Azospirillum brasilense: one gene and its partner. The protein of the gene in region 1 interacts with the protein of each later gene in a pairwise test. Links are inferred from orthologs where the notes say so. Each region holds a gene or a part of one and is shown on either strand. Other genes may lie near its edges.

Region 1 (8,254 bases):
CCGTCAAGGCGCTGCAAAAATCCGTCCAGCAGATCAACGCGCTGGAGCCCGAGTTGGCGGCGCTTTCCGACGACGCGCTGCGCGCCCGCACCGACTGGCTGCGCGGCCGGCTGTCGCAGGGCGAGACGCTCGACGCCATCCTGCCCGACGCCTTCGCCACCGTGCGCGAGGCCGGCAAGCGCGTGCTGGGGCAGCGGCACTACGACGTGCAGCTGATGGGCGGCATGGTCCTGCACCAGGGCAAGATCACCGAGATGCGCACCGGCGAAGGCAAGACGCTGGTCGCCACGCTGGCCGTCTATCTGAACGCGCTGGAAGGCAAGGGCGTCCACGTCGTCACCGTGAACGACTATCTGGCCTCGCGCGACAGCTCCTGGATGGGCCGCATCTACGGCTTCCTCGGCCTGACCACCGGCTGCATCGTGCACGGGCTGGACGACGATGAGCGCCGCGCCGCCTACGCCGCCGACATCACCTACGGCACGAACAACGAATTCGGCTTCGACTATCTGCGCGACAACATGAAGTTCCGGCTGGAGGACATGGTCCAGCGGCCCTTCAACTTCGCCATCGTCGACGAGGTCGACTCGATCCTGATCGACGAGGCGCGCACCCCGCTGATCATCTCCGGCCCGTCGACCGATTCGTCGGACATGTACATCCAGGTCGACCGCCTGATCCCGCAGCTGACGCGGGATGACTATGAGATGGACGAGAAGAACCGCACGGTCAGCCTGTCCGAGGCCGGGCAGGAGCATATGGAGCAGCTTCTGGCCGAGGCCGGGCTGCTGAAGTCGGGCGGCCTCTACGACATCCAGAACGTGGCGCTGGTCCACCACGCCCAGCAGGCGCTGCGCGCCTACACGCTGTTCCAGCGCGACAAGGACTACATCGTCAAGGACGACAAGGTCATCATCATCGACGAGTTCACCGGCCGCATGATGGAGGGCCGCCGTTACTCGGAAGGCCTGCACCAGGCGCTGGAGGCCAAGGAGAAGGTGACGATCCAGCGCGAGAACCAGACGCTCGCCTCCATCACCTTCCAGAACTACTTCCGCATCTACCCGAAGCTGGCCGGCATGACCGGCACGGCAATGACCGAGGCGGCGGAGTTCGCGGAGATCTACGGCCTTGAGGTCGTGGACATGCCGACCAACGTGCCGGTCCAGCGCAAGGACATGGACGACGAGGTCTACCGCAAGGCGTCGGAGAAGTACGACGCGATCATCGACCTGATCGAGGACGCGCGCAAGCGCCAGCAGCCGGTTCTGGTCGGCACCACCTCCATCGAGAAGTCGGAGTTGATCGCCGAGCTGCTGAAGAAGCGCGGCATCCCGCACAACGTGCTGAACGCCCGCCACCACGAGCAGGAAGCCTACATCGTCGCCCAGGCGGGCCGTCCGGGCGCCGTCACGGTCGCCACCAACATGGCCGGCCGCGGCACCGACATCCAGCTCGGCGGCAACGTCGAGATGCGCATCCAGATGGAGCTGGCGAACCTGCCCGACGGGCCGGAGCGCGACGCCAAGATCAAGCAGATCGAGGCCGAGGTGGCCGAGGCGCGCGAGCTGGTCAAGCAGGCCGGCGGCCTCTATGTCGTCGGCACGGAGCGGCACGAGAGCCGCCGCATCGACAACCAGCTGCGCGGCCGGTCGGGCCGCCAGGGCGATCCGGGTGCCTCCAAGTTCTTCCTGTCGCTGGACGACGACCTGATGCGCATCTTCGGGTCGGAGCGCATGGACGGCATGCTCCAGCGCCTCGGCCTGAAGGAGGGGGAGGCGATCATCCACCCCTGGATCAACAAGGCGCTGGAAAAGGCCCAGACCAAGGTCGAGGCCCACCACTTCGAGGTCCGCAAGAACCTGCTCAAGTTCGACAACGTCATGAACGACCAGCGCAAGGTCGTCTATGAGCAGCGCCGCGAGATCATGGACACGGAGGACATCGCCGAGACCGTCCTGGAGATGCGCCATCAGGTCATCGCCAACATGGTCAACAAGGCGATCCCGCCGAACTCCTACTCCGAGGCCTGGGACATCGCCGGCCTGCACGAGGAGGTGAACCGCCTCCTGGGCATGGACCTGCCGGTGGCCGACTGGGCCAAGGAGGAGGGCATCGCCGAGCCGGAGATCGAGGAGCGCGTCCGCGAGGCGGCCGACCGCAAATACGCGGAGAAGGTGGAGACCTACGGCGCCGACACGATGCGCCATGTGGAGAAGAGCCTGCTCCTGCAGATCCTCGACCAGGAATGGAAGGATCACCTGCTTCAGCTCGACCATCTCCGCCAGGGCATTTCCCTGCGCGCCTACGCCCAGAAGGACCCGCTGAACGAGTACAAGCGGGAAGCCTTCGAGCTGTTCGAGACCATGCTGACGACCCTGCGCGAGCAGGTGACCGCCGTGCTGATGCATGTCGAGATCCGCATCGCCCCGCAGCCGGAGGAGCTGTACGCCCGTCCGCCGCAGGAGATGCACGAGGGCCGCGACGATCCGGCGCTGGCCATGGCGGAAGCGGGAGCCGGGGCCGCCCAGGGCTATCCGCCGGCCGACGCGCCGCTGCCCGCCGGCATGGTCCGTCGCGAGGCCGCCGCCTCGGTGGTGCCGGGCGCCGACCCCAACGCCTGGGCGAACACGCCGCGCAACGCGCCCTGCCCCTGCGGCTCGGGCCAGAAGTACAAGCACTGCCACGGCAAGGTGGCGTAAGCACCGTCGGGAAGAACGCCGCCGGGGACGTTTCGGAGGGGGCTGGGCCGCAGGGTCCGGCCCCTTTCCTTTTGCGGCCCGGGAAACTTCGGCTGGGCTGTGGCGTTCTTCCGGTCAACAAGCGGGAGCGCAGCCATGTTGCAGGAATTCAAGACCTTCATCAGCCGCGGCAACGTCGTGGAGCTGGCCGTCGGCATCATCATCGGCGCGGCCTTCACCGGCATCGTCAACTCGCTGGTCAAGGACATGCTGATGCCGCCCATCGGCTGGATCATGGGCGGGATCGACTTCTCCAACTATTTCCTGAACCTGTCCGGCGGCCATTACGAGAGCCTCGCCGCGGCGGAGGCGGCGGGGGCGGCGACCATCAACTATGGCCGCTTTATCAACGCGCTCATCAACTTCTTCATCGTGGCGGGGGCGCTGTTCCTCATCGTGCGGCAGGTCAACCGCCTGCATTTCCTCCAGGATTCCAAGCCGAAGGCGCCGCCCCGCCAGGAGGTTCTGCTGGAGGAGATCCGGGATGCGCTGCGCGCACGGCAGGCACCCGCCGCCGGGGACACGACACGACCGGGGGCGTGAAAGAATCTTCTTGGATTGTGCAGCGCAACCCATTATGTAAGGCGTCTTGATCGCTGGAGGCTCGCGCGTCTCTTGAGCGAGACGCGCTTTGATATTGCGGGACGGCCTTCCTTGGGACCCGGTCGCCCGTTGCTTCGGACAGACGCCTCTCCCTCTTCCGACCTCCTCCCGGCGAAAACGCCGGCGTTCCACCGCTCACCATCCTGGTGCGGCGGCCGTGCGCCGTCTTGGTCCTGAGGAAAGGTTACCCTACTTGTCGTCCATCGAAATGACCGCCGCCGACGCCCTCGTTGTCGAGACCGCCGTCGCCGAGACTTCTGTCGTCGAGACCGCCGTCACCGAGGTTGCCGCCGCCGACGCGACCGTGACCGACACCACCGACACCGTTACCCCCAACGCCTTCGCCGGGCTGGGCGTCCACCCGCTCGTCGTGAAGGCGCTTGAGGCGTTCGACTACAACACCCCGACCCCGGTCCAGGCCGAGGCGATCCCGCCGGCCCTGGAAGGCCGCGACATCCTGGCGACCGCCGAGACGGGCACCGGCAAGACCGCCGCCTTCATGCTGCCGGCGCTGACCCGCACCGTCGACCTGCCGCGCCTCGGCGTGGCCGCTCCGCGCGTGCTGGTTCTGGCCCCGACCCGCGAGCTGGCCAAGCAGGTCACCGACGCCGCCCGCAAGTACGCCAAGTTCATGAAGTACAACATCGTGGACGTGGTCGGCGGCATGCCCTACCGCGACCAGCTCCGCCTGCTGTCGCGCGCGGTGGATGTGATGGTGGCCACGCCGGGCCGCCTGCTCGACCATGTGTCGCGCAACCGCATCGATCTCAGCGCCGTCGAGGTGCTGATCCTGGACGAGGCGGACCGCATGCTGGACATGGGCTTCCTGGACGATGTGGAGACCATCGCCAAGTGCTGCCCGGACAACCGCCAGACGCTGCTGTTCACCGCCACGCTGGACCGCCGCATGGCCCAGCTCGCCGGCAACCTGCTGCGCAACCCGGTGCGCGTCGCCGTGGAAAGCGCCACCACCTCGGTGAACGTCGAGCAGCGCCTGCACCATGCCGACGACATGGACCATAAGCGCCGCCTGCTGAAGCACTTCGCGGACCTGCCCGAGGTCGGCAAGGCGATCATCTTCGCCGCCACCAAGCGCGACGCCGATGCGCTGGCCGAGGAGCTGAGCGACGCCGGCCACGCCGCCGCCGCCCTGCACGGCGACATGGACCAGTTCAAGCGCAACCGCACGCTCCAGCGCCTGCGCACCGGTCAGGTCCGCCTGCTGGTGGCGACCGACGTGGCGGCGCGCGGCATCGACGTGCGCGACATCACCCACGTCATCAACTTCGACCTGCCGCGCTCGGCGGAGGACTATGTCCACCGCATCGGCCGCACGGGCCGTGCGGGCGCCTCGGGCGTGGCGATCTCCTTCGCCGCCCGCGCCGACCGCGATGCCCTGTTCCGCATCGAGCGCTACACCGGCACCCGCCTCGACATCCACGTCGTTCCGGGCCTGGAGCCGCAGCGTCCGTTCCAGACCGGCGGCGGCGGCCGTCCGGCGGGTCGTTCGGGTGGCCGTCCGGGTGGCGGCAACGGCGGCGGCTACAACAAGAAGCCGTGGGTGCGCAACGCCAACGGTGGTGGCGAGTCTGCCGGCAATTCGGGCCGTCCGCAGGGCCGTCCGGCGAACCGCAACGAGCATGGCCGCAGCGACCATGCCCGCAACGAGCACGGCGGTCACGCCCGCCGCGACTCCCAGGGCGGCAAGCCGGCGCACCGGGCGTCCAAGTGGTAACAGCGGTTCGCCGCTGACATGAAAAAGGCGCGGTCCCTCGGGATCGCGCCTTTTTTCTTGGGCGGGTCGCGGCGTGGCGGGCAAGACTTCACACGGATTTCACGGATCGACGCGCGGATTTCACGGATTTTTTTAAATAATATATATCGGAAGCCAGCTTTTCTTGCGTGAGGCAACAGGGATGGAGTGGACAAATAAATAAAAATCCGTGTAATCCGTGAAATCGTCCGTGCAATCCGTGTGAAGTCTTGTCCCCCGCACCCGCGCTTTATAGCCCCGCGATCCCCCACAGCAGTAGCGCCACCAGCAGCGCCAGGATCAACCCGGCCACGGCGTAGACCGCCAGCGCCCGCCCGATGTCGGCGGCGGTGGCGCGGGCGCGGCCGTCGCCGATCCAGGCTTCGGTGATGACCACGCCGCCGTCGCGGTGCGGCCCGCCCAGCGCCAGACCCAGCGCGCCGGCCATGGCCGCGGTCGGCCAGCCCATGTTGAGGGAGGCCGCCTTGCCGCCGTCCCGCATCATCGTGCGGAAGGCGCCGCCGGCCTTCGCCCCGGCAAAGGGCGCGGCCAGCGCCAGCAGAACCGCCGCCAGCCGCGCCGGGATGGCGTTCAGCGCGTCGTCCAGCCGCGCCGCGGTCTGGCCGAAACGCTCGTGCCGGACGCCGGCGTGGCCCAGCGCGGTGTCGGCGCCGTCCACCACCGCCCAGACCAGAAGGCCGGGAACCCCCAGCAGGGCGTAGCCGAAGACCGGGGCCACCAGCTTGCGGGCGAAGCCCTTGGCGGCGGCCTCGATGGCGGCGCGGGCGATGCCGTGCTCGTCCAGGCTGAAGGCGTGGCGGCGGGTGAGGGGGGCGACGGCCTCCCGCGCCGGGACGACACCGCCCTTGTCCAGGGCGCGGCGCACCGCGCGCACCCGCGCCCAGGCGCTCCGTCCGCGCAGGGTGGCGAGGATCACCGCCAGCTCCAGCAGCCAGCCGCGGCTCTGCGCGCCGATCCGCTCGACGATCAGGCCGACGGCGACGGCGGCCAGAACGAGCGCCAGAACGACCAGCGCGCCGCGCAGCAGGCGGGCGGTCTTGCCGCGCTCCACCCGGTTCAGCCGCCGGTCGGCCCAGGCGCAGACGCGTTGCGCCAGCGCCGCCGGGTCGGGCAGGACGCGCCCGATCCGGTCGCCGGCTGCGGCGTCGATGGCAAGGGCCAGCAGCAGCAGGAACAGCGGCCCCGGACCGTTCAGGGGGGCGGCGCCGAGAATGGCGGTGAGCGGGGCGTCGCCCATAGCGGCCTCAGCGCGCTCCGGCCTGGCGCAGCAGGTTCGCCACGCGGGCGTTGCGGCTGTCCTGCGCCCAGCTCAGCGTCGTGCGGCCCGTGAAGTCGGTGCGGTCGGCCTGCGCCCCGGCCTTCAGCAGCCGCTCCACCAGATCGACGCGGCCGAAGCGCGCCGCGGTCATCAGCGGGGTGACCCCCTGGCGGTTGTCCTGGTCGACCTTGGCGCCCTTGGCCAGCAGGAGGTCCACCACCTCCGGCGCGTCGGCCTCCACCGCGTAGTGCAGCGGGGTGTTGCCGGCCTTGTCGGCGCGGTTGGGGTTGGCCCCGCCGTCCAGCAGCAGCCGCACCAGCTCCGGATGGCCGTTGCCGATGGCCACCAGCAGGACGGGCCGTCCGCTGGCGTCGACCTGATTCGGGTTCTCCCCCTTCAGCAGCAGCAGCCGCAGCGCGCTGGCGTCGTTGGACGTCACCGCCTTGACCATGGAGGGGCCTTCCAGGAGGTTGATCTGGGCCAGGGCCGGCGCGGCGACGGGGGCGGTCAGGCCGAGGGCCAGCAGGCTGAGCATCAGCAACCGTTTCATGGCGCGTCCTTTTGTGCGATCCGTGTGTGATCCGTCTTTCGGCCGGGGATACTATCCAGTTTGGCCCGGTTTGGCGACGGCGACCCGCTGCAATGGAGCCGCCCATGGTCCGCAACCCGCTCGCCCGCAACCCGCTCGCCTGCCACGCCGCCCTGTTCCTGGCGGTGAAGGCCGCGCTGATCGCGCTGGGCCTGTGGTGGTTCCTCGGCACCATGCCGGAGCCGCGGGGCACGGTGACCCCGCCCGCCGCCGCGGGAACGCCCTGACGCCGCCCGATGTCCCGGCGGGAACCTCCGCTTCGCGCCCATGGTTGAACAGCGACCGGGAAGCGCAACAGGGGAAGACCGCCATGACCTTCGAGAACGATGTGAACGCGAACCGCTCCGGCGGCCATCTGCGCGGCGCCGTGCGCGAGGCCGTGGGCATCTTCGCCAGCCGCGACGCCCTGCAGAAGGCCGTCGATGAGCTGACCCTGGCCGGCTTCCAGCGCCATGAGCTGAGCGTGCTCGCCAACGACCAGACCATCCGCGACCATCTCGGCCATGTGCCGGAGCGGGCGGAGGACATCGCCCACGACCCCGACGCGCCGCGCCAGTCCTACGTCTCGCCGGAGGATGTCGGCAGCGTGAAGGGCGTGGCGGTGGGGTTCCCGGCCTATGTCGGGGCGATCCTGGCGACCGGCGCCGTCCTGGCGACCGGCGGCACGGCCCTGGCCGCGGCGGCCGCGGCGGCCGCGGCGGGGGTGGGCGGCGGCGCCATGGGCTCGGTCATGTCGAACTGGCTGACCGACAAGCGCAACGAGCCGATGCTGCAGCACCTCGACAAGGGCGGCATCCTGCTGTGGGTCAATCTGGCCGACGCCGGGCGCGAGCGGCAGGCGCTGGAGATCATGAACCGCCACGCCTCCCAGCCGGTCGAGGTGCATGAGGTGGCGCAGTCCGGTTCCGAGACCTGATCCCGAAGGCCGACCCGGCGCGGGCCGGCGCCCGTTGACTCAGGTCATGGCCTTCGCGGCGGGCTTCCCCTATACACGGGCGGTCTTCCAACCGGAGGTCCGCCTTGGACACCCACTCGGCCCTGACGCTTCTCGAAGCCGGCCTCAACCAGTGCGCCGTCGTCATCGACCGCGACGGCGGGCTGCTGGTGGCGCTGCTGACCGCCGGGCTGGTCGGGGGATCGACCCACTGCGCGGGCATGTGCGGCCCCTTCGTCCTGGCCCAGGTCACCGCCCGGCTGGAGCAGGTCCCGGCTTCGCGGATGAGCGAGTTCCACCGACTGGCCGGTGCGGCGGTGCTGCCCTACCATCTGGGGCGCGGCACCACCTACAC
Region 2 (5,592 bases), 470 kb from region 1 along the record:
CTCCTCGCCCTGGCCGAGGTCGGCGGTGAAGGTCACCACCTCGCATTGATAGGTTTCCTGGAGCCACTTCAGGATCACCGAGGTGTCGAGGCCGCCCGAATAGGCGAGCACCACTTTCTTGATCTGTTTGCCGGACGCACCGCTCATGGGACTACTCACGCGGGTGGGGAAGAATATCGGTGCCGGACAGTAGCCCTACGACCGATGCGAATCAATCGGTCCCGCTCATAAGTCCCCTCTCCCCCTGGGGAGAGGGTTAGGGTGAGGGGGTTGCGCTTCTGCCGAACGTACCGAAACGCACATCCCCCTCACCGGCCCTTCGGGCCACCCTCTGGGACACTCAATCCGTCCCGGCGTCGGCCGCAACGGTGCCCTCCGCGGCGGGGCGGGCAGGCGCCCGGTCCACGAAGGGCCAGCGGATGTAGGCGTAGAGCCACATCGCCAGGATGTCCGCCCCATTGATCAGCAGAACCAGCGCCCACAGCGGGCTGCGCCCGCCCTTGGCCAGCACCCAGCCGCCGAAAATCAGCTTCAGCATCAGCAGGATCGCCATGACGAGGTTGGCGGTCCACGGGTCGGTGGACATGATCGCCGCCCAGGGCTGCCAGTAGACGGCGTTGAGCAGGGCGACGACGGACTCGAGCATCTCCATCACGCGGCCCTCCGCGCCTTGCGCGGCCGCGCCGGCCCGTCGACCAGGACGCGCGCCGGCCATCGCCGCATCGTCAGCAGCCCCAGCACGCCGACCAGCCCGATCACCGGCACGAAGATCACCAGCGCCCACCAGGGCGAGAAACCCGCCCGGCGGAAGATGCGCATCAGCGGCCACACCGCCGCGGCGTTGAACAGGAACAGGATCAGGCCGGGATCGACGGCGAACTCAGGCACGGAGCACTCCCAGGGATGGTTCCGGCCTTATCCGGCCAGCGCCGCGTCCTTCTCGGCCAGCACCTTCTCGATGGCGGCGCGGTCGGCGGCGGACAGGCGGACGGACGCGCTCTTCAACTGGCCGCAGGCGGCCATGATGTCCTCGCCGCGGGTGGTGCGGACGGGGCTGGCGTAGCCGGCGTTGTTGACGATGTCGCCGAAGACCTGGATCGCCCGGTCGGTCGAACGCTCGTAGGGGGCGCCCGGCCAGGGGTTGAAGGGGATCAGGTTGATCTTCGACGGGATGCCCTCCAGCAACTTCACAAGGGCGCGGGCGTCCGCCGGGCTGTCGTTGACGCCCTTCAGCATCACATATTCGAAGGTGATGCGCCGCGCGTTGTTCAGGCCGGGGTAGTTGCGGCAGGCGTCCATCAGCTCCTTCAACGGGTATTTCCGGTTGATGGGCATGATGATGTCGCGCAGTTCGTCGGTCACGGCGTGCAGGCTGACGGCAAGGTTGACGTTCAGCTCCTCGCCGCAGCGCTTCATGGCCGGGACGACGCCGGAGGTCGAGAGCGTGATGCGGCGCTTCGAGATCGAGATCCCGTCGCCATCCATGACGATCTTCAGCGCCTTGGCGACGTTCTCGTAGTTAAAGAGCGGCTCCCCCATCCCCATCATGACGATGTTGGAGATCATCCGCCCGTCCGGCGGCGCCGGCCATTCGCCGAGCGCGTCGCGGGCCAGCATGACCTGCGCCACGATCTCCGAGGCGTCGAGGTTGCGCACCAGACGCTGCGTGCCGGTGTGGCAGAAGCGGCAGGTCAGCGTGCAGCCGACCTGTGAGGAGACGCAGAGCGTGCCGCGGTCCTCCTCGGGGATGTGGACGCTCTCCACCTCCTGCCCGTCGGGCATGCGCAGCAGCCACTTGCGCGTGCCGTCCACCGACTTCAGGTCGCGCACGACCGTCGGGCGGGCCACGGCGTAGCTCTCCGCCAGCTTTTCGCGCACCGGCTTGGCGAGCGTGGTCATCACCGCGAAGTCGGTGGCTCCGCGGTGGTAGATCCAGTGCCAGAGCTGGCGGGCCCGGAATTTCTCCAGGCCGACGGACAGCATTTCGGCTTCCAGCTCGTCGCGGGACAGGCCGACAAGGTTCTTGCGCCCGTCGGCGTCAACAGCCGGCAGGGCAAAGGCAGCAGCGTGATTGGAGGCGCTCATGGCCCCCTAAATAGGGCCACGAGCGTCCGGAGTCAAAAGACGAAACGAGGAACGGGCAAGTGAAACGAGCAGCGCTGCTCAGCGTTTCACGCCGCAGGCCTGGTTGATGGCGTCGTAAGCCTGGGCGAAGCCGTCGGTGCTGTAGGTATCGGTGGTCTTCGTGCCGCGGCCCGAAACACCCTTCACCAGCATGGACTTGCCCTTGGCGTCGCGCATCGCGGCGGTGACGGCCTTGTCGGTGTCGGCGTCGCGCGCCCAGGCGGTCTCGCCGTCGGTGAACAGCTTGAAGGTCTTGCCGCCCACCTCCACCGTCGACTCGCTGTCCTTCTTGAGGGGATAGCCGACGATGAAGCTGACGACGTCCAGCGCCTTCTCCGCCGGGCGGTGGGTGACCAGCACATGGATGTCCCCGCGCTTGGCCGCGGCGGGTTCCTTCTTCTTGGGCTGGCTGGACATATAGCAGACCTTGTGCCCGCCCTCGTCGAAGGCGAAGGCGTTCCAGTCCTTGAAGGTCCCCAGCAGGCGCGGGTCGGCGGCAGCGGCCGTGGCAACAGTTGCGGCGAGGATCGGACCGGCCAGAAGCAGAGCGGCGCCGGCGGTGCGACGGATGGTGCGAATGGGCAACATCGGTTGGCGAAGGCTCGAATGGTTTCGCGGACGGGTTCGGGAGTGGGTCGGACCCTACCCCAATTCGGGGAGGCTTTCCAGGGCCGCCGCCCCGTCCCGGCGGCGAAGTCACGGGTTGTTCCAACGGCCGGTCCTGCAATCGATCGCTCGATTTCGTATCGAAAGCCGGTGATCCGACGGAGGGTGGGGCGCGTAGAAGGCCCATCGAACACCCGATCCAACGCCGGACCGAACGCCGCAGCACACCCATGACACCCTTGGCCGCACGACCCCATGACGGTGCACAGGATGCGGAGACGCGCCAAACACGCTTTGCAGCGGGGCGCTCCGCGCACCATGTGTTGCGGGGCTTGCCTCCGGGCGCAAAGCCCATGCGCGCGGAAACGGCGCTCCCGAAGACGTGCCCGAAGGCGTGGATGCAGGATCTCGGTTCCCCAGCCGCCGGCACCGACCGGACGTTCGAAGAACTGCTGACGGCGGTCGGGCGGGATCGTGACCGCACGGCCTTCGCGGCCCTGTTCGGGCATTTCGCCCCGCGGTTGAAGGCTTATCTGCGTCGCCAGGGCTGCGACGCGGGTGGTGCGGAGGAGTTGGTGCAGGACGTGATGCTGTTGGTGTGGCGCCGCGCGGAGACCTATGACCCGACCCAGGCGTCCGCCGCGACCTGGATGTTCACCATCGCCCGCAACAAGCGGATCGACGCGCTGCGGCGGGAGCAGCGGCCGGAGATCGACCCCGCCGACCCCACGTTGGTCCCCGACCCGATGGAGAGCGCCGACGACGGGGTGGCGGCGCGCGAGACCGCCGGCCGCCTCCAGGCCGCGCTGAGGACCCTGCCGCCGGAACAGGCCGACCTGCTGCGTCTGGCCTATTTCGAGGACAAGCCGCACAGCCTGATCTCCGCCGAACAGGGCATTCCGCTGGGCACCGTCAAGTCGCGCCTGCGGCTGGCCATGGAACGGCTGCGCAAGGCCATGAGGGACTCCCGATGACCGTGCCCACCCACCATCCCGGCGACACCCTGCTGATCGACTATGCCGGCGGCGCTCTGGGCGAGGCGGCGTCGCTGATCGTGGCGACCCATCTGGCGCTGTGCCCCTGCTGCCGCCTGAACGTCGCCGAGATGGAGGCGGTCGGCGGCGCCCTGTTGGAGAGCATCGAGCCGGAGGAGGTCGACCCCGCCTGCCTGGAGACGGTGCTGGCCCGGCTGGACGACCTGCCGCCCCTGCCCCGTGTCCCCCGGCCGAAGCTGGTCTGCCAGCCGGCCGAGGTGCCGCTGCTGCCCGAACCGCTGCGCCGCTACGTCGGCAACGACCTGTCGCGCCTGCCCTGGAAACGGCTGATGCGCGGCATGGACTGCTACGACATCCCGCTGGGCTTCCCGCTCGAGTCCGGTTCCGAACGCCGCGGCAAGGCCCGGCTGATGCGGCTGGCCAGCGGCGTCGGACCGCCGCACCACACCCACCGGGGGATCGAGCTGACCCTGGTGCTGGACGGCGGCTTCACCGACGATCTGGGCCAGTTCGCCCGCGGCGACCTGTCCGTCGCCGACGACTCCGTGCGCCACCGCCCGGTGGCCGACGAGGAGGGCTGCCTGTGCCTGGCGGTCACCGACGCGCCGCTGCGCTTCACCGGCGCGCTGGGGCTGATCCTCAACCCCTTCGTGAAGTTCTGAGCCCCGGGGCAGGGCTCACGGCTGGAGGTTCGCCGCCGAAAAGCGACGGACGCGATCATCGTCCAACCGCGTCACTCGATGCGCACGATGTTGACCGACCCGTCCGCCCCCTTGTCGAAGCGGTAGCTGCCGCCCTGCGCGGCCATCTGGTTGAAGACCTCGACCACCCGCCGCGACCGGGCGGCCTGACGGGCGTGGAGGGCCAGCAGCTCCGGATGGACCAGCCCCATGCAGGACAGCGGAAGCCCTTTCCCCCGCATGGCGGCCAGGCCGGGATGGGCGGCGAGGCCATCCGGATTGGCGAAGATCACCGTGTTCTGTCGGTACCAGAATTCGACGGACGGGTCGGCCCACAGGACAGGGCGCAGGATGTCGAAGGCCTCGTAGCCGCGGGAGAGGAACTTCCCGGCCCAATGGCTCTGCCATTGCTCGTTGATGTGGCCGTTGCCCCCTGGCCGGGGATGGCGGCCCCGAACAGCACCACGTCGCCATGGCGGCAAAGATCGTCGACAAAGCCTTCGGCGCGCTCCTCCGGCAGATGCTCGGCCACCTCCAGCGACAGGACGAGGCCGAACCGCCGCCCCAGATCGAAAGGCTGCGACAGGTCGTGGGCGCTGAAGCGGGACGGATCGATGCGCAGACGGTCGCGGCGCACATAGTCGCCGTCCAGCCCCTGGACGTCGGCGATCCCCGCCTCCGCGAAGGCCCGGAGGAAGGTGCCGACCCCGCACCCGACGTCGAGGACCGACTCCGCCCCCACCCAGCCCAGCACAAGCGGCGCGATGACCCGTGCGGAACGGAGCGACCCTTCCTCCTGGATGTCGTAGAAGCGGTCGTCGTAGAGCGGATCGGACATCGAACGTCTCCTTCGGGGTGGAACGGGGCGGCTCCTGGCTGCGAGGCCCTGCTCCGGATCACTCGTCGTCGCGGACGATCACCGGCTTCGGGATGCCGCGCATGCGGCGGCGGCGCTCGGGGTTGCGCATGATCTGGCGGCCGTGCTGGTGATCGCGCAGCGGCTCGGTCGGGCCGCCGACGCGCACCGGCCGCTCGGCGAAGCGGCCCAGGCTGATCATCCGGTCGTACATCACCAGGGCGCCGGCCACCCCGACGTTGATGCAGAACTTCATCGGGATCTTCACCGTGAAGTCGCAGCGCTCCAGCAGCGGTTCGGAGAGGCTGCCGCGCTCCGGACCCAGCACATA

What was found. Proteins that work in one complex are often made in the same cells at the same time.
Region 2: the proteins of D3869_RS06550 (region 1) and rlmN interact in binary tests that used the Escherichia coli proteins (3 or more experiments, as listed by UniProt). The link is inferred for Azospirillum brasilense from one-to-one orthologs.

Annotation. Positions count from the first base shown.
Region 1 is NZ_CP032345.1:1,334,105-1,342,358, reverse strand. Bases 2,853-5,808 are described here. They hold D3869_RS06550 (DEAD/DEAH box helicase), read left to right. Parts: upstream 2,853-3,537; coding sequence 3,538-5,079; downstream 5,080-5,808. Other genes in these bases: D3869_RS06545 (cobalamin biosynthesis protein CobD/CbiB), read right to left, coding at 5,348-5,808; mscL (large conductance mechanosensitive channel protein MscL), read left to right, coding at 2,853-3,284. Also shown: preprotein translocase subunit SecA, read left to right, coding at 1-2,702; more of mscL, read left to right, coding at 2,838-2,852; more of D3869_RS06545, read right to left, coding at 5,809-6,355; D3869_RS06540 (ankyrin repeat domain-containing protein), read right to left, coding at 6,363-6,926; D3869_RS33005 (hypothetical protein), read left to right, coding at 7,031-7,192; D3869_RS06535 (general stress protein), read left to right, coding at 7,276-7,881; D3869_RS06530 (sulfite exporter TauE/SafE family protein), read left to right, coding at 7,986-8,254. UniProt on the Escherichia coli protein: DEAD-box RNA helicase involved in the assembly of the 50S ribosomal subunit at low temperature. Exhibits RNA-stimulated ATP hydrolysis and RNA unwinding activity. Acts before DeaD.
Region 2 is NZ_CP032345.1:1,805,725-1,811,316, reverse strand. What follows is about bases 1-2,944. They hold rlmN (23S rRNA (adenine(2503)-C(2))-methyltransferase RlmN), read right to left. Parts: upstream 2,086-2,944; coding sequence 916-2,085; downstream 1-915. Other genes in these bases: D3869_RS08750 (invasion associated locus B family protein), read right to left, coding at 2,164-2,712; D3869_RS08760 (hypothetical protein), read right to left, coding at 652-888; D3869_RS08765 (hypothetical protein), read right to left, coding at 341-652; D3869_RS08770 (argininosuccinate synthase), read right to left, coding at 1-147. Also shown: D3869_RS08745 (sigma-70 family RNA polymerase sigma factor), read left to right, coding at 3,129-3,704; D3869_RS08740 (ChrR family anti-sigma-E factor), read left to right, coding at 3,701-4,387; D3869_RS08735 (hypothetical protein), read right to left, coding at 4,459-4,698; D3869_RS08730 (class I SAM-dependent methyltransferase), read right to left, coding at 4,695-5,243; D3869_RS08725 (RNA methyltransferase), read right to left, coding at 5,302-5,592.